Regions from separate parts of the Halomonas sp. DP5Y7-2 genome, predicted to be linked through region 1. Evidence: predicted binding sites of a transcription regulator. Region 1 holds the regulator's gene; the other holds the start of a gene.

What was found. The regulator sigma-54, encoded in region 1, starts transcription at its own class of promoters, with help from an activator protein. The targets are predictions, from matches to a motif close to TGGCACNNNNNTTGCTNT.
Region 2: a site for sigma-54 is predicted at 6,595-6,612, ahead of urtA (urea ABC transporter substrate-binding protein). Genes of this name have one in related genera too.

The regions. Positions count from the first base shown of each region.
Region 1 covers NZ_JAHVHY010000006.1:118,111-127,684, forward strand. Annotated here, with positions in the region: gene ptsN (PTS IIA-like nitrogen regulatory protein PtsN) at 1-468, opposite strand, end outside; gene hpf (ribosome hibernation-promoting factor, HPF/YfiA family) at 475-783, opposite strand; gene KUW18_RS12705 (RNA polymerase factor sigma-54) at 964-2,376, opposite strand; gene lptB (LPS export ABC transporter ATP-binding protein) at 2,569-3,294, opposite strand; gene lptA (lipopolysaccharide transport periplasmic protein LptA) at 3,294-3,824, opposite strand; gene lptC (LPS export ABC transporter periplasmic protein LptC) at 3,869-4,444, opposite strand; gene KUW18_RS12725 (KdsC family phosphatase) at 4,441-5,007, opposite strand; gene KUW18_RS12730 (KpsF/GutQ family sugar-phosphate isomerase) at 5,092-6,099, opposite strand; gene KUW18_RS12735 (calcium/sodium antiporter) at 6,133-7,074, opposite strand; gene KUW18_RS12740 (ABC transporter ATP-binding protein) at 7,322-8,131, shown strand; gene mlaE (lipid asymmetry maintenance ABC transporter permease subunit MlaE) at 8,128-8,910, shown strand; gene mlaD (outer membrane lipid asymmetry maintenance protein MlaD) at 8,928-9,392, shown strand; gene KUW18_RS12755 (phospholipid-binding protein MlaC) at 9,426-9,574, shown strand, end outside.
Region 2 covers NZ_JAHVHY010000005.1:147,844-157,417, reverse strand. Annotated here, with positions in the region: gene KUW18_RS10620 (non-ribosomal peptide synthetase) at 1-5,548, shown strand, start outside; gene KUW18_RS10615 (4'-phosphopantetheinyl transferase) at 5,796-6,431, shown strand; gene urtA (urea ABC transporter substrate-binding protein) at 6,783-8,033, shown strand; gene urtB (urea ABC transporter permease subunit UrtB) at 8,139-9,574, shown strand, end outside.

The sequences.
Region 1 (9,574 bases):
GCCCGGGGCTTGCTGGCGAATCGCTTCCTGCAAGCGCTCGTGCAGCTCGCGCTGGGACGTCGCGTGGCGCAGACGATGTCGGGTATCGGCGTCATTCATGACCCCGGCCACCTGGCCCAGCAGGGCTAGGTGAGCATCATCCGCTTCTTCAGGCACCAGCAAGACAAATACCAGGTCCACCGGTTCGCCGTCGATGGCGTCGAAATCAATCGGCTCTGCCAGCTTGAGAAAGCCAGAGATAGGGGCCTTGCAGTGAGGGTTGCGAGCATGCGGAATGGCCACGCCATTGCCGATGCCGGTGCTACCCAGACGTTCGCGGCCGATCAGGCGACTGAAGACTTCCTGGCTATCCAGGCTTGGTGTGTTCTGCGCAATGAAGGTGCTGAAAAATTCCAGCACCCTCTTCTTGCTGCCCCCCGGGACGTCAAATAGCGTGCGCTCGGGGGGGAGAATGGCATCCAATGTCATGAGAGGTCAGCGAATTCCGGCGCCTTGGGCGCGGGCTTGGGATTTTTCCTTGTGCTTGACGAGCTGGCGGTCCAGCTTGTCGGCAAGGGCGTCGATGGCGGCGTACATGTCGCCGTCCTGGGCTTCTGCATGCAGGTCTGCACCGGCAGCGTGAAGCGTACAGGCAGCCTGTTGGCGCTCCTTCTCCACCGAGAGGGTGACCTGCACATTGGTGATGTTGTCGTAATGGCGCTCCACACGGGCGAGCTTCTCTTGTACGTAGTCACGCAGGGGATCGGTCAATTCGACGTGGTGGCCGGTAATGTTGACTTGCATGACAAGGCTCCTTGCTCTTGCGGGTGGTAGCTCGATTGTAACCCTTTTTCCGATCCTGCAAACCCCCCTGCTTCTACGCATTAAGACGCAGATGTCGTGCGATATTTCAAGCGCTTGCGCTTTTCATGCAACTGCGCTACGCACTCTGCTCGCCGCCTGTCTCGAGCCTTCTGACCGGGCTCAGCGCAGGCGCTTGCGCTCGCTCGAAGAGGGAATATTCATCGCTTCTCGATACTTGGCGACGGTGCGTCGGGCGACGTTGACACCGTCTTCGGCGAGCAGCTCCACCAATTTGCTGTCAGACAGCGGTTTGCGAGGCGGCTCCTGCTGGATCAGCGACTTGATCATGGCGCGTATGGCAGTGCTGGAATGGGCATCCCCATCCTGGCCCACCTGGCTGGAAAAGAAATACTTGAGCTCGAACACTCCCCGTGGCGTATGCACGAATTTCTGGGTCGTCACCCGTGAGATGGTCGATTCGTGCATCTCCACCTTGGCCGCAATGTCTGCCAACACCAGTGGTTTCATGGCGGCTTCACCCTGCTCGAGGAAGTCGAGCTGCCGCTCCATGATTTCGCGTCCGACCCTCAACAGGGTGTCGTTGCGGCTTGCCAGGCTCTTGATCAGCCAGCGCGCCTCCTGCAAGTGGTCCTTCAGAAACTGGTTGTCCTGGCTCTTGTCGGCCCGTCGGATCAACGCCGCATAGTCGGGTTGAATGCGCAGGCGTGGCATCGCCTCAGGGTTCAGCTCGACGCGCCAGCCTTCTTCGGTGTGGCGGACCACCAGATCGGGAATGACATAGTCGTTGTCGCTGTCGCCGTACTGGCTGCCAGGCCTAGGGTCGAGGCCACGGATCAGTTCGATGACATCGTCCAGCTGCTCTTCGGTCAGGCTCAGGCGGCGCTTCAGCAGACGGCGATCACCGCTGGCCAGCGCCTCGAGAAACTGGCGTACCAGTCTTCCCGCCTGGGGCAGAAGGGGGGTGTCACGGGGCAGGCTGTCCAGTTGCAGCTGCAGGCATTCGCGCAAATCTCGGGCAAATACACCGGTAGGTTCGAATTGCTGCAGCCTGGCCAGCACCGACGCCACGTCCTGCAGGGGCGGGGCAGCAGCGTCGTCATCGGCCAGGCCCTGGGCGATATCGTCAAGGTGTCCTACCAGGTAGCCATCGCCGTTGACCGCGTCAATCAGGCACTCTGCGATGCGCCTGTCATTATCATTGAGGTCCAGCAGGGCCAGCTGCCAGCTAAGGTGGCCATGCAGGGATTGCCCGCTGGCCTGGCGCTCGAAGTCAGGCGCCTCGGCGCTGCCGGCCGGGGCGGTGCCAAGGTCTTGATAGGTATCGGACCAGTCGCTGTCGACCGTTAGCTCGGAGGGGATCTCGTCGGCCCAGTCGTCGTCCTTGCTGTCCTTGACCTGCAGCTCGCCGAATTCATCCTCCAGCTCGAGCATCGGGTTGGCCTCGAGCGCCTGCTGGACTTCCTGGCGCAGGTCCAGCGTGGAAAGCTGGAGCAGGCCAATTGCCTGTTGCAGCTGAGGGGTCATGGTCAGCTGGGTGCCGATCTTCAGCTGCAGTGACGCCTTGAGGGCCATGATGTGACTTCCGTTCGTGGAGCTGAAAAGCCTTACCCTAACGGCGGGTCAGGTACCATGCAAGCTTCTTGCCAACTTGTGGGCAGGGGGTGGCGCGCAGGGCTTGCAGTGCCCCGCATGCGTGTCAGTGCAAGGTCGAGCGGGCGCCATGAAGACCCTGCCAACATAGCGGCCCGGCAGCGCCCATGGTGGTTAAAGGCGAAAGTTTTCGCCGAGATAGACTTCCTTGACGCGCTGGTTGGCAAGGATCGACTCGGCACTGCCTTCGGCGATGATCTGGCCGTCGCCGACAATGTAGGCGCGGTCACAGATGTCCAGCGTCTCGCGCACGTTGTGGTCGGTGATCAAGACGCCGATGTCACGAGCCTTGAGCTGGCGAATGATCGACTTGATCTCGCCAACGGAGATCGGATCCACCCCGGCAAAGGGTTCGTCGAGCAGAATGAAGGCGGGTTCTGTGGCCAGGGCTCGGGCGATCTCGACCCGACGTCTTTCCCCGCCGGACAGGCTCATGCCCGGGTTGTCGCGAATGTGGCTGACATGGAAGTCTTCGAGCAGTTGCTCAAGGCGCGCCTGGCGACCTTCCCGGTCGAGGTCCTTGCGGGTCTCGAGGATCGCCATGATGTTGTCGGCTACGGACAGCTTGCGGAAGATGGAGGCTTCCTGTGGCAGGTAGCCAATACCCGCCAGTGCCCGCTGGTGCATGGCCGCGCGGCTCAGGTCGTCATCGTCGATGCTGATGGTGCCAGCATCCGCCCTGACCAGTCCGACGATCATGTAGAAGGAGGTGGTCTTGCCTGCGCCGTTGGGGCCCAATAGGCCCACGATGCTGCCCTGTTCGATGGACAGGCTGATGTCCTGGACGACGCGGCGCTTCTTGTAGCTCTTGGCCAGATGGCGAGCGTGGAGAGTCTTCATCAGTTTCCTTGGCTTTCCGGCTCGAGGGTCATGCGAATGCGCTGCTGGCCGTCGACACCCTGTGCGCTGGAGCGAGCCTGGACGACGCGGCGATCCAGAAAGTACTCCAGGTAGGCGCCGTCGAAGGTGTCATTGGCCTTGTGCAATTCCGCCTGGTCGATGAGTTCCATGCGGCGCTCGGCAACATGGTAGACCACCTTCTTGCCCCAGCCCTTGACCACCGGCTCTTCCGGCGAAGGCTGCTGCTCCAGATAGGCACGGGAGCCAGTCGCCGTGGCGCGGGATAGCTGACCCTGGTCGTTGCGCTGAATTTCCACACGCTCACCGGTCAGCAGCATGCTGCCCTGCTGAATACGCACATCGCCGGTATATACCGCTGTGCCTGCGCGGTCATCCAGGTCCAGTTGGTCGGCCTCTACCTGAATGGGGGCGCTGCGGTCGCTTTCCAGCGCCAGGGTGACGGTGCTGGTGGCGACGCTCGTCAGGCCCAGGGCCAGGGCGAGCAGTAGCGCGGGACGGGGACGCATCATGGAAGTGACTCCTTGTTAGGGCTCGGGCTGAGTGTGGCTCTGGCTTATTGAGGCTCTGGCGGATGATAGCCGGTGACATTGTCGGTCAGACGGGCGGTATTGTCATGGATCCAGGCATCGAAGCGCTCGCCTCGCATTTCCTGGGGGGGCTGGCGCAATACCGCAGGCGTCTCACTCCAGGCGTGGCCTGAATCGCTGTCATAGACCAGTACCTCGGTATCCAGCTGCCAGCGCTCGGCAGGGGCCTCAAGGTGGGCATCTCCGGTCAGTGTCAGAGGGTTGCCGTCCGGGCCAAGTTCGCCGTCGGTGGCAGTGGCGATCCACAGGCGGCCACTGTCATCGACAAGCTCCATGTCAGGTTGGTCGACGCGGGTGATGTCATCCAGCGGGGTGTGCACCAGACGTGGGGTCGTGATGCGTTGATGGGGCGCACCCTCGGTGTCGAAGCGCGTCAGGGTGGCATCGATCAGGTAGTAGTCCGGCTCGCCGGCCTGATCGTCGGTGATCAGGTCGGGCACAGTGCCGTCCCGCGGGTCGAGCAGGGCCAGACCACCGCCCAGCACCAGCAGCAGGATGACCAGCCAGAAACGGAAACCGGGCCGCAGTGCACGCCATGTCATATCAGGGGTCCGTCCTTCAGATAGCTGTCCACCACGCCGTCGAGGCGGCCCTGGGCCGCCAGCAAGGTATCCGTGATTTCGCGTACTGCGCCATGACCGCCGCAGCGCTCGGTGACCCAGCGGGCGCGTTCGCGAATGTAGAACGGGGCGCCTGGCACGCTGATGCCCACGCCACAGCGGTCAATGCACGGCAGGTCGGGCAGGTCGTCTCCGCAGTAGGCCACCTCTTCCAGTGACAGCGACAGCTCGGCGCACAGCGATGCCAGCGCCGGCAGCTTGCGTTCGACACCTTGCTGGACGTGCTGGATGCCCAGCGCCTTGGCGCGCTGGGAGACCATGGGTGAGCTACGCCCGGTGATCAGGGCGACGTCGATTCCCGCGCGCCTGGCCAGCTTGATACCGTGGCCATCGAGGGTATTGAAGGCCTTCAGTTCCGTACCGTCGGCATGAAAGATAAGCTGCCCATCGGTCAGCACGCCGTCCACATCCAGCGCCAGCAGCTTCACGCGGCCAAGTCGTTGCACCAGGTCAGGGGAGAGTGAGGCAAGTGGGTCGTGGGCCATCATGGCGATCCTTGATGTTGAGTGGGCAGAAGGTGTGACGGCAGCTGCCCGGCGGTAGCGCCCGGAGTGCCGCCAGGCCAGGCGTCAAATGACACCTGCTGCCAGCAGGTCATGCATGTGTAGCGCGCCAACCGGGCGCTGCTGGTCATCCACCACCGCCAGAGCGGTGATGCGACTGTCTTCCATCAGCTTGACGGCTTCCGCCGCCAGGGTGTCGGGACGGATGCGCCGTCCGGGACTGGTCATGACATCGTCCACGCTCAGGGTGCTGAAATCCTGGTGGCGGTCAAGGGTTCGGCGCAGGTCGCCATCGGTATAGACGCCCGCCAGGGTACCGTCATCGGCCACTACGCAGGTGAAACCGAGGCCCTGGCGGGTGATCTCGAGCAGAGCATCCCTGAGCGGTGAGCCAGTCGCCACGACGGGAAGTCTGTCGCCGGTATGCATCAGGTCTGCCACCGTCAGCAGCAGGCGTTTGCCCAGGCTGCCGCCGGGGTGGGACAGCGCGAAGTCTTCCGCGGTAAAACCGCGGGATTCAAGCAGTGCGACGGCCAGGGCGTCACCGAGGGCAAGCGCTGCCGTGGTAGAGGACGTGGGGGCGAGGTCGAGCGGGCAGGCCTCGCGTTCGACGCCGGCATCCAGGTGAGCCTCGGCGTGGCGCGCCAGGGTCGATCCGGGCCTGCCGGTCATGCTGATCAGCGGAATGCCCATACGCTTCAATAGAGGCAGCAAGGCGGTAACTTCGGCAGTCTCGCCGGAATTGGACAGCGCCAGGACCACGTCACCTGGGGTGATCATGCCAAGGTCGCCATGGCTGGCCTCACCGGGATGAACAAAGAACGCCGGGGTGCCGGTGCTGGCCAGAGTGGCGGCAATCTTGCCGCCGATGTGGCCGGATTTGCCCATGCCTGTCACCACCACCCGTCCTTGGCAGGCCAGGATCAGCGTGCAGGCGCGCTCAAAGGCCTCATCGAGGCGCTGAATCAACGCATCGACCGCGTCGCGCTCCAGCTCCAGCGTGCGTCGGGCGATAGCGCGAACATTGATGGGTCTCGAGGGCGACGCCCCGTCGGGAAATTTGGTCATGGCCATGATTGTTGCCGTTTACCACCGTTGTCACAAGGGTCAGGCTGTCAGGGAGGTACCCAGCCAGAACAGATAGAAGGCGTAGCTGGCTGCCAGCAGCGCGCCGACGATGCGTCCGACGCGCCCGCGGCGCTGCCACAGCAGGATGGCCGCCAGCGCCAGCGTCAGGCCGAGCATGACCGGGAAGTCGCGCCCCGCGGCGTCAGGGTCGGTGGCCCCCGGTGCCAGCAAGCCAGGTACGGGCAGCACGGCCAGCATGTTGAACAGGTTGGAGCCGATGACATTGCCGATGGCGAGGTCGTGGTGACGCTTCAGGGCGCTGGCAACACAGGCGGCAAGCTCGGGCAGGCTGGTGCCGATAGCGACGACGGTCAGGCCAATGACCAGCTCGCTCACCCCGAAGGAGCGTGCCAGCTCGGTTGCGCCCCAGACCAGCCCGCGGGAGCTGGCGATCATCACCGCCAGGGTCACGACCAGCCAGACAAGGGCCTTGCCCAGCGCCATGCCGGGGATCTCGCCGGCGACCGCCTGCTGCCCTTCGTCTGCGCGAAATAGCCACCAGATGCTGAACACCAACAGGGCCAGCAGAAGGGCCGCGTCGACGCTGTTCAGCTGGCCATCGGCCAGGGCATAGCCGGCCAGTCCGGTCGCGCCCAGCAGTAGTGGCAGTTCGCGACGAACGATGCTGAAACGCACCGGAATCGGCACGACCAGGGCGGTCACGCCCAGTACCAGCGCGATGTTGGCGATGTTGGAGCCCAGCGCATTGCCGGTAGCAAGGTCAGGCGTGCCATCCAGGGATGCCATCACCGACACGACGATCTCCGGGGCGGAGGTGCCGATAGAGACGATGGTCATGCCGACCAGCATGATGCTCATGCCGGCGCGATACGCGGTTGCAGCGGCCGCGCCAACGAAGCGATCGGCGCTCCATAGCAGGCCAACAAGACCAAGAGCGACAGCGACGAGCGGTAACAACATGCGGACAACCTGATGGTGAATATCGAGGGCGCCCATTGAACCCTGCCAACATCCTGCGCGCAAGCGCGCAGCCGCTGCACTGGCGTGGCATGTTTCAGTTAAGATACGATGTTCGAAAACCGAGCGCATGGCAACGCGCTCTATCATGTTTCCTGGTTCCATGGTCGTGGCGGAGCCCGTCTGCGTTTTGCAGCGAGCGAGGCAACGGCGTTTGTTTCATGGCGACCATCATTGTTTGGGGACTGCGATGACGGCTTCCTCCTTGGTGGAGGTGGAGAACCTGCATTTCACGCGCGGCGATAGAGATATCTTTCGTGGCGTGGATCTCTCCATTCCCCGCGGCAAGATCACGGCCATCATGGGCCCCAGTGGTACCGGCAAGACCACTCTGCTGAAGTTGATCGGCGGGCAGCTGGCGCCGAGCGCCGGCAGGGTGCTGATCGACGGGCACGATGTGCACCGACTGTCGCGCAAGGATCTGTTCCAGATGCGGCGACGCATGGGCATGCTGTTCCAGAGCGGTGCGCTGTTCTCCGACCTTAGCGTGTTCGAGAACGTGGCGTTTCCGCTGCGCGTGCATACGGATCTTCCGGAGAGCATGGTGCGCGATGTGGTGCTGATGAAGCTCGAAGCGGTCGGGCTGCGTGGTGCTCGCGATCTGATGCCTTCGGAGCTGTCTGGCGGGATGACGCGGCGAGTGGCGCTGGCGCGTGCGGTGGCCCTCGACCCCGAGCTGATTCTGTATGACGAGCCATTCGTCGGTCAGGATCCGATCTCGATGGGTGTGCTGGTTCAGCTTATTCGTCGTCTCAACCAGGCGCTGGGCTTGACCTCGGTGGTGGTCTCCCATGATATCAAGGAAACCTTGTCCATTGCCGATTATGTCTATGTGGTAGCGGACGGAAGAGTCATGGCCCACGGTACGCCCGCTTCTCTGGACGTCGAGCAGGACCCCCGCGTCAGCCAGTTTGTGCATGGCGAGCCGGATGGGCCTGTCCCGTTCCATTATCCGGCCAATGATTTCTATGACGATATTCTGGGGCAGGAGGAAGCATGATCGAGCGGATCAGTCGCCTTGGGCGGCGTGGCTGTGACCTGCTCGAGGCAGTGGGCCGGGCAGGGCTATTTCTAGCGCAATCGATGTTTGGCCGTCCCACCATGGGGGGCATCAGTCTGTGGATTGCCCAGGTCTACATGGTCGGTGTGCTGTCGCTGGCGATCATTCTGGTATCTGGTCTGTTCATCGGCATGGTGCTGGCGCTGCAGGGCTACACCATTCTGGTCGACTTTGGCGCGGCGGATGCGCTGGGGCAGATGGTGTCCCTGGCCTTGCTTCGCGAGCTGGCGCCGGTGGTGGCGGCACTGCTGTTTGCGGGACGCGCGGGGTCAGCGTTGACCGCCGAGATTGGCCTGATGAAAGCCACTGAGCAGCTGACCAGCATGGAAATGATCGGCGTTGATCCGCTGCGTAGAATCGTGGCGCCCAGACTGTGGGCTGGCTTTGTCTCGCTGCCGCTGTTGACCATCGGTTTCAGTGTAGTGGGCATCTATGGCGGTTATCTTGTCGGCGTCGAGTGGCTGGGGGTGTTCGAGGGCTCCTATTGGGGCAACATGCAGGCCAGCGTCGGGTTCTTCAACGACATTGGCAACGGCATCGTCAAGAGCCTGATGTTTGCCTTGGTAGTGACCTGGATCGCCGTGTTTCAGGGTTACGACCTGATCCCGACCTCCGAAGGTATCTCGCGGGCGACCACCCGGACCGTAGTGTATTCCTCCCTGGCCGTACTGGGCTTGGATTTCGTGTTGACCGCCGTGATGTTCGGCGGGCTTTCCTGATTTTTCGGAGACTGCCCATGAAGCGCAGCAAGACAATGGAATTGAGTGTTGGCCTGTTCATGCTGGCCGGCATATTGGGCCTGGTGTTCCTGGGGCTCAAGGTCAGCGGGCTCGACCTGCAGCGCGCCGACGATACCTTCGAGCTACGTGCCAACTTCGCCAACATCGGCGGTCTCAAGCCGCGGGCGCGGGTGACCATGGCGGGCGTTACCGTGGGTCGGGTCGAGAGCATTGACCTGAATACCGAGTGGTATGACGCCGAAGTCGTGATGTCTCTCGATAACGAACTTTCCGGCATGCTGCCGGACGACAGCACGGCGGCCATCTTGACGTCCGGCCTGCTGGGCGAGCAGTACATCGGTTTGTCCGTCGGCGGATCGCCGGAGATGATCGAGGACGGCGGTGTCGTGCGAGACACTCAGTCCGCGCTGGTGCTAGAGGAACTCATACAGCAATTCGTGTCCAACCTGACGAAAGACTGATCCGGCAGTTTCCGGACTGACAAGGAGGCTTCAATGACCCGTTCTCTGCACGCCATGGTTCAGCTGCGGCGCTGGATGGTAGCGCTGATGATGGTGCTGGTCAGCTTGCCCGCTCTGGCCCAGCAATCTCCCGAGCAAATGATTCGCGACAGCATCGATGGCTTGATGGGCAAGATCGATGG
Region 2 (9,574 bases), on a different contig from region 1:
CCAGCAATCCTATGTGGCGCCTCGCACCACCCTGGAAGCAACACTCTGCGAGCATTGGGCGCGGGTGCTGGGACGTGAAAGGGTCGGCATCGAGGACGACTTCTTCCAGATTGGTGGCGACTCCATCATCAGCATTCAACTGGTCGCCAGACTGAGGCAGGCGGGGATTGCCTTGCAGGGTCGGGACATCTTTGACGCGCCTCGCATCTCGTCGCTGGCGGCCCGCCTGGCCCAGCGTCAGGATGGGGCCGACATCGATGCCGAGCAGGGCCGGCTTGCTGGCACGTTCTCGCTGTTGCCGATTCAATCGTGGTTTTTCGAGCAGGAGTTTGCCCAGCCGGGGCATTGGAATCAGGCCTTTATGGTGGCCATACCCGAGCGCGTGACCGTGCCCGAGCTGCAAGAGGCCCTGGTGGCACTGAGCCACCAGCACGACATGCTCTGCTGCAGGTTCGTGCGCGAGAAAACGGGGTATCGGCAGTGCTATGCACCGGACATGATGCCTGCCCCGGTGATCACCCTGTCGGTGACGGAGGGTGACGATGAGTGGCTCCAGCAGGAATTGACGCGGCATCAGAGCCAGTTTGACATCGAGCGTGGTCCGCTGTGGCAGGTGATTCACCTCAGCGGCTATGACGATGGCCGCTCGCGTCTCTGTTTTGCCCTGCATCATCTGGTGGTGGATGCAGTGTCCTGGCGGATTCTGGCACGGGATCTGGTGCAGTTGCTGGAAGGCGGCAGTCTGCCGTCCAAGACCACCAGCTATCGTCAGTGGGTGGCGGCGGTCCATCGCTACGCCCAGGAGCACACCGAGCAGGCCAGTTACTGGCGGCATGTCGTGGCCGCGGATGGCGGGGAGCAGTGGCTCGAGGAAAGGTGCCAGCAGCAGGCATTGCAAGCACCTGCCTCGGCGACGCTGGAATTTTCTCGAGATGACACCGATGCACTGCTGCATCAGGCCCCTGCCGGCTATCACACCCAGATCAATGACCTGCTGGTGAGTGCCGTGTCCCTGGCTCTGGCAGATGTGCTGAAGCAGTCAGACGTGACCCTGCTGCTGGAAGGCCATGGTCGTCAGCCCCTGGACGATCGAATCGACCTGTCGTCTACCCTGGGCTGGTTCACGGTCCAGTATCCGGTGCGGGTCAATACCGAGGGTGACACTGAAGATGTGATCATCAGGACCAAGGAAGGACTTCGTGGCATTCCCGACGGCGGTCTTGGCTTCGGTGCTCTGAAGCAGGCCGGCTGGTTGCCGGAAGCCTCGATGCCGCGGATCAGCTTCAACTATCTTGGCCAGTTCTCGGCGCCGCAGCAGGCGACCTATGGACTGGTGGTGGAGCCCTGCGGGCGGGCCATGTCTCCGGACAACCGCGATCGCTTTATCATCAACATCAACGGCGCCGTGCTCGACGATCAGCTGTTCTTCGACGTCACCACCCAGCTGGGAGAAAGCGTTTCCATCGAGGTAAGAGACCGTCTGCAGGAGCGACTTCAAGAGGTGGCCGCCACGGCCATGGGTGCGGCGCGCACTGGTGGCGTGCGCACACCTTCGGACTTCGATGTCACAGGGTTGACCCTGTCTCGTCTGAGCTCTCTGGAGCAGCGCTACGATGTCGAGGCGCTGTATGCCGCCAACAGCCTGCAGGTGGGGATGATCTTCCATGCCTTGAATCATCCCGAGGACGATGCCTACCGCGTGCAGCTGCTGGTCGACTATTCAGAGGGCTTGCGCATCGACCACTATCGCCGCGCATGGGAGCTGTTGGTGGAGCACTATCCGAGCCTGCGTATCGGCTTTGACTGGGAGGAGGGCGATATCCTGCAGGTGGTGGCGAGATCACTGACGCTGGATGAACACTGCTTCCGTCTTCGGGATATCAGCGACGTACCGCTCGAGGAGCATGAACGAACCATTGAGGAGATCCAGGCGCAGGATCGTTTGGAGAGTTTCGACCTGTCGCGCCCGGGACTGTTCCGCGTCACGCTGATTCAGCGCGGCACTCACGAAGTGACCGTGCTGGTCAACACTCATCATGCGGTGACCGACGGATGGTCGACCGCCCTGTTGTGGCAAAGCCTGCATGGCTACTTCGATGCCATCGAGCGGGGGGAGCATCCACGTCCGGGGCGCGATGATGCCTACGCCGAGGCCCAGCGCTATCAACTGCGACAAGCAGACGCTACCCGCTCGTATTGGACCGCCAAGAAGGTGACCTGGGAAGGTGAGACCAGTCTGGAGGGGCTGCTCGAGGGTCGCGAGTGGCGTGATACTCGAGTCATACGGAGCCCGGTAGCGGCAGGTCTGGTGCTGGAGGAGCGGGTGCAAGACGGCATGCAGTCTCTGTGTCACGAGCTGGGTGTCACCCTGAACACCATCGTGCAGACGGCTTGGCACAAGCTCTTGCAGGTCTACAGCGGAGCCTCCCAGACCATTACCGGCATGACGCTTTCCGGGCGCGATATCGCGGTACAAGGGATCGAGCAGAGCGCGGGTCTGTTCATCAATACGCTGCCGCTGGTCATCGACTGGCCCTCCGATGGCAGGGTACGTGATGTGCTCGCCACTGTTCAGGCCACGACCCTGGAGATGAACACCCACTGTGGGATTCCCTTGGCCGAGCTGCAGCCTGGGGCGCAGCGGCTGTTTCACAGCCTGGTGGTGTTCGAGAATTACCCGGTGGCCAAGGCCGACGGTGAAAGCGGAGACACCAAGCGTCATGTGCGCGGCGCCCAGGAAAAGGTCAACTACCCGCTGTCGCTGATCGTCTTTATGGACCAGGGGCGGCTGTCGTTCAAGCTGGAGTCTGACGCCAGCTGGTTGAGTGAAGACAACGCTCAGCGTTTGCTCGAGCGTCTGGCCCATGTGGTGGGGCAGATGGTGCATATCGCGGCGACGGGCGGTCGCCACTCTGAGATCGAGCTGTTGCTTAAAGAGGAGAAAGCGCAACTGCTGGACCAGTGGAACAGCACTCATCAGCCGCTGACCTCCGCCATGACCCTGCATGGTCTGTTTGAGTACCAGGTGGCAAGGACCCCTGACGCCATTGCCCTTGTCGATGACGCGGTCCAGCTAAGCTATGCGCAGCTGAACAGCAGAGCCAATCGCGTCGCGCATGGTCTGCGTCAGCAGCACGTCGAGCTGTTCCAGCGACCGATCACCGCGGATACGTTGATTGGCCTCTACCTGGATCGCGATGTCGACCTGGTCGTGGCCATCCTCGGGATTCTCAAGGCGGGGGCCGCCTACGTACCGATGTCGCCGGAGCATCCGAACGAGCGTTCCCGTTTTATCGTGGAGGATGCTGGCCTCGGCTTGGTGCTGTGTCATGAGCAGTACCGTTCAAGGCTACAGCAATGGTGGTCCGACATGGCGCAGATGCCCGGGCTGGTGACGCTGACCGATGACGCCGCTTGGCTTGGCTCGGAAGACGACGCGACAGCGGTCGCAACGCCGGACAGTCTGGCGTATGTGATCTACACCTCAGGCACCACGGGGGTGCCGAAAGGGGCGATGATCGAGCACCGTCACGCGGTCAATCTGGTGGCGGCCCAGCGGCAGCGGTTTGGGGTGGAAGAGTGTGCCACCAGCCTGCTGTTCGCCGACGTCATCTTTGACGCCAGCGTGTTTGAGCTGTTTGTCAGCCTTGCCTGTGGTCTTCGCTGTGTCGTGTGTTCTCACGAGGTCAGGCGAGATGTGCTCGAGCTTGACCGAGTGGCCAAAGAGCAGAAAATCGAACTGGCCATCCTGCCCCCAGTCATGCTGGGGCAGCTTGACCCGAGTCACTGGCGCTCGCTCAAGACCCTGGTGGTGGGTGGAGAGGCGCCTGTCACCGAGCTGCTTGACCGCTTTTATCGGGACAATCTGCGTCTCTACAATGCCTATGGTCCCACCGAAGCTGCGGTCTGTGCGACGGCCCATCGCTATCACCCAGGAGACGCCGCCCAGCAGATCGGTACGCCGCTGTTGAACACCCAGGTGTACGTTCTTGATCAAGGCATGCGGCCTGTCCCGGTGGGCGCCACGGGAGAACTCTACATTGGTGGAGCCGGCGTAGGACGGGGCTATCTGAACCGTGACAGCCTGACCCAGGAGCGCTTCCTCGAGAACCCGCTGGCGCCGGAGCCGGATGCACGTTGTCCCGGTAGCCATCGTCTCTACCGCACGGGTGACCTGGTCCGCTGGCTACCGGATGGTGGCCTGCTCTACCTGGGGCGTAATGATGCTCAGGTGAAAATCAGGGGTAATCGTATTGAGCTGGGTGAGATCGAAGCGGCATTGACGGCTCAGCCGGAGGTACGCCAGGCGGTAGTGGTGGCTTATGGCGACGCCGGTCAGCAAAGTCTTGCCGCCTATGTGGTGTCCGCGGAGGAACAGCAGATCGAGGTCGCCACCTTGAAGCAGCGTCTGTCGGAGCGGCTGCCGTCCTATATGGTGCCAGCCAGCTGCCAGTTCATTGACGCGATTCCGTTGACCATCAACGGCAAGCTCAACCGCAAGGCGCTTCCTGCACCGACCCTGGAAGGTTCCGCCCAAGCCTACGTGGCGCCCAGGACGTCACTCGAGGCTCAGCTGTGCCAGCAGTGGCAAGAGGTGCTGGGCCATGAGCGGGTCGGCGTCGAGGATGACTTCTTCCTGCTGGGAGGAGACTCGATCAAGCTGATCAAGTTGACCTCCCTGATGCGGGCCCAGGCAGGGCACACGGTGTCCGTATCGGCGTTCTATCGCTACACCACGGTGTCCCAGCTGGCCGAGTTCATCGCCAGCGGGGAAGGCGAGGAGCTCAGTATGCTGATGCGCTTCCTCGGCGGCGGCAGGGAGAGCGGCAGTAAGCTGTTCATGGTTCATGCAGGCTACGGCAACAGTGATGTCTACAGGACTTTGGTCGACGCCATGGGCGAGCACTACGCCTGTTACGGCATCGACAACTACAACCACACCGTGGTCCAACCGGAAGCCTCTTTGATCAATATTGCGGCGCTCTACCTCAAGGTCATGGAGGAGCATCTGGCGGTGGATGAGGAGGTGCGCCTGCTGGGTTGGTCACTGGGCGGCAATATCGCCACCGAGATGGCCTGGCAGCTGGAGCAGCGCGGCTTCACCAAGGTTCGTCTGTACCTGTTGGACACCTACTTCAACATGGGGGACGCGGACTTTCTCGGCAATGCCAAGGACGTGCGCGATGACTTCGAGAAGGAGTTGGTCAACAAGGGTATCCCGCCGGATGAATTTCTGTTGAACCGCTGGGAGGAGCTGTACGAGGTCAACCGTGACATGCTTCGCTCCGCCCATGAGCGACCGCTGACGAGCACTCAGGTCGTGCTGTTCAAGGCGCTGGAAGAGGTGGCGCCCGTCGAGGGCCGACCTGGTGGTGTCCCCGATGATCTGGTGCTGAGCTCGGTCTTTGACAACAACGTTGCCGAGTTCTCAAGTTCGGTACCCGCCCTCATTCCATGCCCGGGAGTGACCCATATGGGGATGCTGGATGCCGTTGACTGGATCGCCGAGGTGCTGGTCAACGACCTGACCGACCCCTTGAAGACGTAAGCGTATCGGCGAAGGTGATGCAGTATTTGAAATGTGACTGCCTGAGCCGTTTAGCCCCCGTCGGTCGAGAAGGGCAATGACCTTCATCTCGATCGGCGGGGCTGGCACTCCGCTCACGGGCGACCGACAGGCCTACGGCCAGCCCTTTCAGGTGAGGGCACTGCACCGGCCTGGGCTCGCTATCGCTGGCTTCTGGCTCGCTAGCAGTGGGGCGGGTCAAACGTCGTGGGCGTGCAGCAAAGAGCCTGTGCGACAAGCGCTGGCCAGGGTGCAGCTGCCGTCCGAACTGGAGGGCGCTGTGGCGAAACGGCGCGATGAGTACCGGGCCGGGCGCCTCTGCGCGGTCTATGCGCTTGGTCTGTTGGGCATCGACAGCGGGGTGCCGGGCAGGGGGGCTGACCGTCTTCCGCGGTGGCCCCCTGGCGTGCTTGGCAGCATCTCTCACTGCAGCGATCTGGCGTTATCCGCCGTGGCACCCTCTGATTTATATGCAGGGGTGGGCATTGACGTGGAGCAATGTCTGGACGCTGATGAGACCGATAGCGTGGCAGAGGTGGTCGCGAGTGGTGCTGAACTCCTGCACCTTCCAGGGTGGCTATCGAGGTCTATGGCGGTGACGCTTCTTTTCAGTGCAAAGGAGGCGATCTACAAGGCCATCTTTCCGGGCGTAAAGCGCTACGTGGACTTCGCGGAGGTCTGTCTGCATCGTGCGCTGCCTGGCCTTCTTGTCTTTCGTCCGTCGTGCGCATGGCAATCTGCTGGACCACCCCACGGGAGAGCGCCTTGGCACGAGCATATCGAGTGGCCTGTGGCCTTTCATATTGAAGGGGGCAAGGTCATCACCCTGTGCCTGCTCGGCGGTGAGTCGTTAGGCGGCTCTTAGCGGGATGGCGCGGAACGTCTTGAAGAACGTTGCCAAGGCTTTGGGATGGCAAACGTCAACGTCTGCTTTTGGTGCAAGTCGGCAAGGGTGGCTGCACCAAGAGGGTGCCTTTGCCAGCCCGAAGAGAACCGGGAGATAACACCGGGGCCCGTGAAAACATAAGTGGCATGGAACTTGCTTTGTCAGAGTGAGGCGACGATCGCGCACCGCGGCCTGTCGCCACGACTCCGATAACGACAACGTCACCCTGGAGAATTTCCCATGTCCTTAGCTTCGGCCTCTGCTGTGCTCAATCCTGCCCGCCGTTCCTTGGCGCTTTCTGCCTTTGCGCTGTCAGCACTGTCTGTGGCGATGGCGGCTCCCGCCGTTGCCGACGAGGACCCGATCAAGGTCGGCATCCTGCATTCCCTGTCCGGCACCATGGCGATCAGCGAGTCGACGCTCAAGGACACCATGCTGATGCTGATCGAGCAGCAGAATGAAGCGGGGGGGTTGCTGGGTCGCGAGCTGGAGCCGGTGGTGGTTGACCCGGCATCCAACTGGCCGCTGTTTGCCGAGAAAGCGCGTGAGCTGTTGGCCCAGGATGAGGTCGACGTGATCTTCGGCAACTGGACCTCGGTCTCTCGCAAGTCCGTGCTGCCGGTGGTGGAAGAGCTTAATGGACTGCTGTTCTACCCGGTTCAGTATGAGGGGGAAGAGTCCTCCGAGAACGTCTTCTACACGGGCGCTGCACCGAACCAGCAGGCCATTCCGGCCGTCGACTACCTGATGAACGATGTCGGCGTGGAGCGCTGGGTGCTGGCGGGCACCGACTACGTCTATCCGCGCACCACCAACAAGATCCTCGAGGCCTACCTGAAGTCCCAGGGGGTGGCCGACGAGGACATCATGGTCAACTACACCCCTTTCGGTCACTCGGATTGGCAGAACATCGTCTCCGAGATCAAGCAGTTTGGCGGAGCGGGCAAGAAAACCGCCGTGGTCTCCACGATCAACGGCGACGCCAATGTTCCCTTCTATCGTGAGCTGGCCAACCAGGGCGTTGATGCCGCTGATATTCCAGTCGTCGCCTTCTCCGTAGGTGAGCAGGAGCTTTCCGGCCTGGATACGGCTCCCTTGGTAGGCCACCTGGCAGCCTGGAACTACTTCATGAGCGTCGACGAAGACGCCAACTACGACTTTATCGACGCCTGGTACGACTACACGGGGGACGACAACGCCGTGACCAACGACCCCATGGAAGCTCACTATATTGGCTTCAACATGTGGACAGAAGCGGTGCGCAAGGCTGGTACCACCGAGGTGGACGCCGTCAAGGAAGCCATTATTGGGGTGTCGGTGCCCAACCTCACCGGTGGTTACGCCACCATGATGCCCAACCACCACATCACCAAGCCCGTGCTGATCGGTGAAATCCAGGACAACGGCCAGTTCTCGGTCGTGTGGGAAACGCCCTCCACCGTCGCTGGGGATGCCTGGTCAGACTACCTGGAAGGCTCCCGCGATCTCATCAGCGACTGGCGTGCACCGCTCGAGTGCGGCAACTACAACGTGGTGCAGGGTAGCTGCGGCGGCGGCGCCGACGTTGCTGCCACGGAGTGACATTCGCTACCAAAAACACGGCCGGGGCGCCATGACGTCCCGGCCAGGACCACGCCCATCATGATGCCCTTGACGATCTGACAAGGGCGCTCACGGAATTCCGCTATGAACACAACAGCATGGCGATACTGGTTGAAGGCGCTGCTGCTGGTCAGCCTGGTCGCTCTTGGGCCATGTGCTCTTGGACAGGACAACGCCGCAGCGCAGGACACCAGTGCAACTCCAGAGGAAGACGCTGGTCGCGAGCTGCTGCAGGCACTCGCTGAGGCCAACTTTCGCGAAAAGGAGGCGGCTATCGATGCCATTGCCGCGAGTGGTGACACGCGCGCACGCGGATGGCTCGAGAGTTTCGCCGAGGGCAAGCTGGCCCAGGTCAAGGACAGCGGCGACATCGTCGTGATTCTGGCCAACCGAGGCCGTCAATGGCCGGTGGCAGATGCCCTCACCATGGAAGAGGCGGGGGAGGTGTCGCGGCGCGAGCTTGACCGGGTCGCCATCAACAATCGTCTGCGTGGCCACCTGGACAGCACTCTGGCCCTGCTGGATCTGCGCGTCGATGATCCCGCGCAGCGGCTGATTGCAGCGAAAGCGCTGCTGGGGGACGTCGATACCGAGGTGGTGGAGTCCCTGTCGGAACTTGCCCAGAACGAGAGTGACCCGGAGGTGGCGGCGGCCCTGACCCAGGCGATTGCCATTCACCGACTGGAGCAGGGCGACAGCGCCGCTGTCGCGGATCTCGCCGGCAGTCTGAATGGACAGGTCAGGGCGGCATTGATGCAGGCCAGCCGCAGCGAAGACGCCATGGTGGCCGACGCGGCGTCCGCAGCGCTGGCTGACATTGAGCAGTCGCTGAAGCTCAATCGCGCCGCAGAGACGCTGTACTTTGGCCTTTCGCTGGGCTCTGTCCTGGTCCTGGCCGCTATTGGTCTGGCGATCACCTTCGGCGTGATGGGTGTGATCAACATGGCTCACGGCGAACTGATCATGCTGGGAGCCTACACCACCTGGGCGATGCAGCAGCTGTTGCCGGGGCAGCCGGGGCTGGCGCTGCTGCTGGCGATACCGGCAGGCTTTCTGGTGGCGGCACTGGTAGGTGTCGCGATCGAGCGGGGCGTCATCCAGTTTCTGAAGGGGCGTCCGCTGGAAACCCTGCTGGCCACCTTTGGTGTCAGCCTGATCTTGCAGCAGCTGGTACGTACGCTGATTTCTCCCCTGAATCGTACCGTGGTGACGCCGGAGTGGATGAGCGGCTCGCTGATCATCAACGATGCGCTGTCGCTGACCCTCAACCGGCTGTACGTGCTCGGGTTTGCGGTGCTGGTCTTTGCCGCGCTGATGCTGGTCATGCGCAGGACGCGATTGGGCCTGGAGGTGAGAGCTGTCACCCAGAATCGTGCCATGGCGCGTTCCATGGGGATTCGGGCGACCCGTGTCGATATCTTGACGTTTGCGTTGGGCTCCGGCGTGGCAGGCCTTGCTGGCGTGGCGCTGTCCCAGCTGACCAACGTGGGTCCCAACCTGGGTCAGAACTACATCATCGA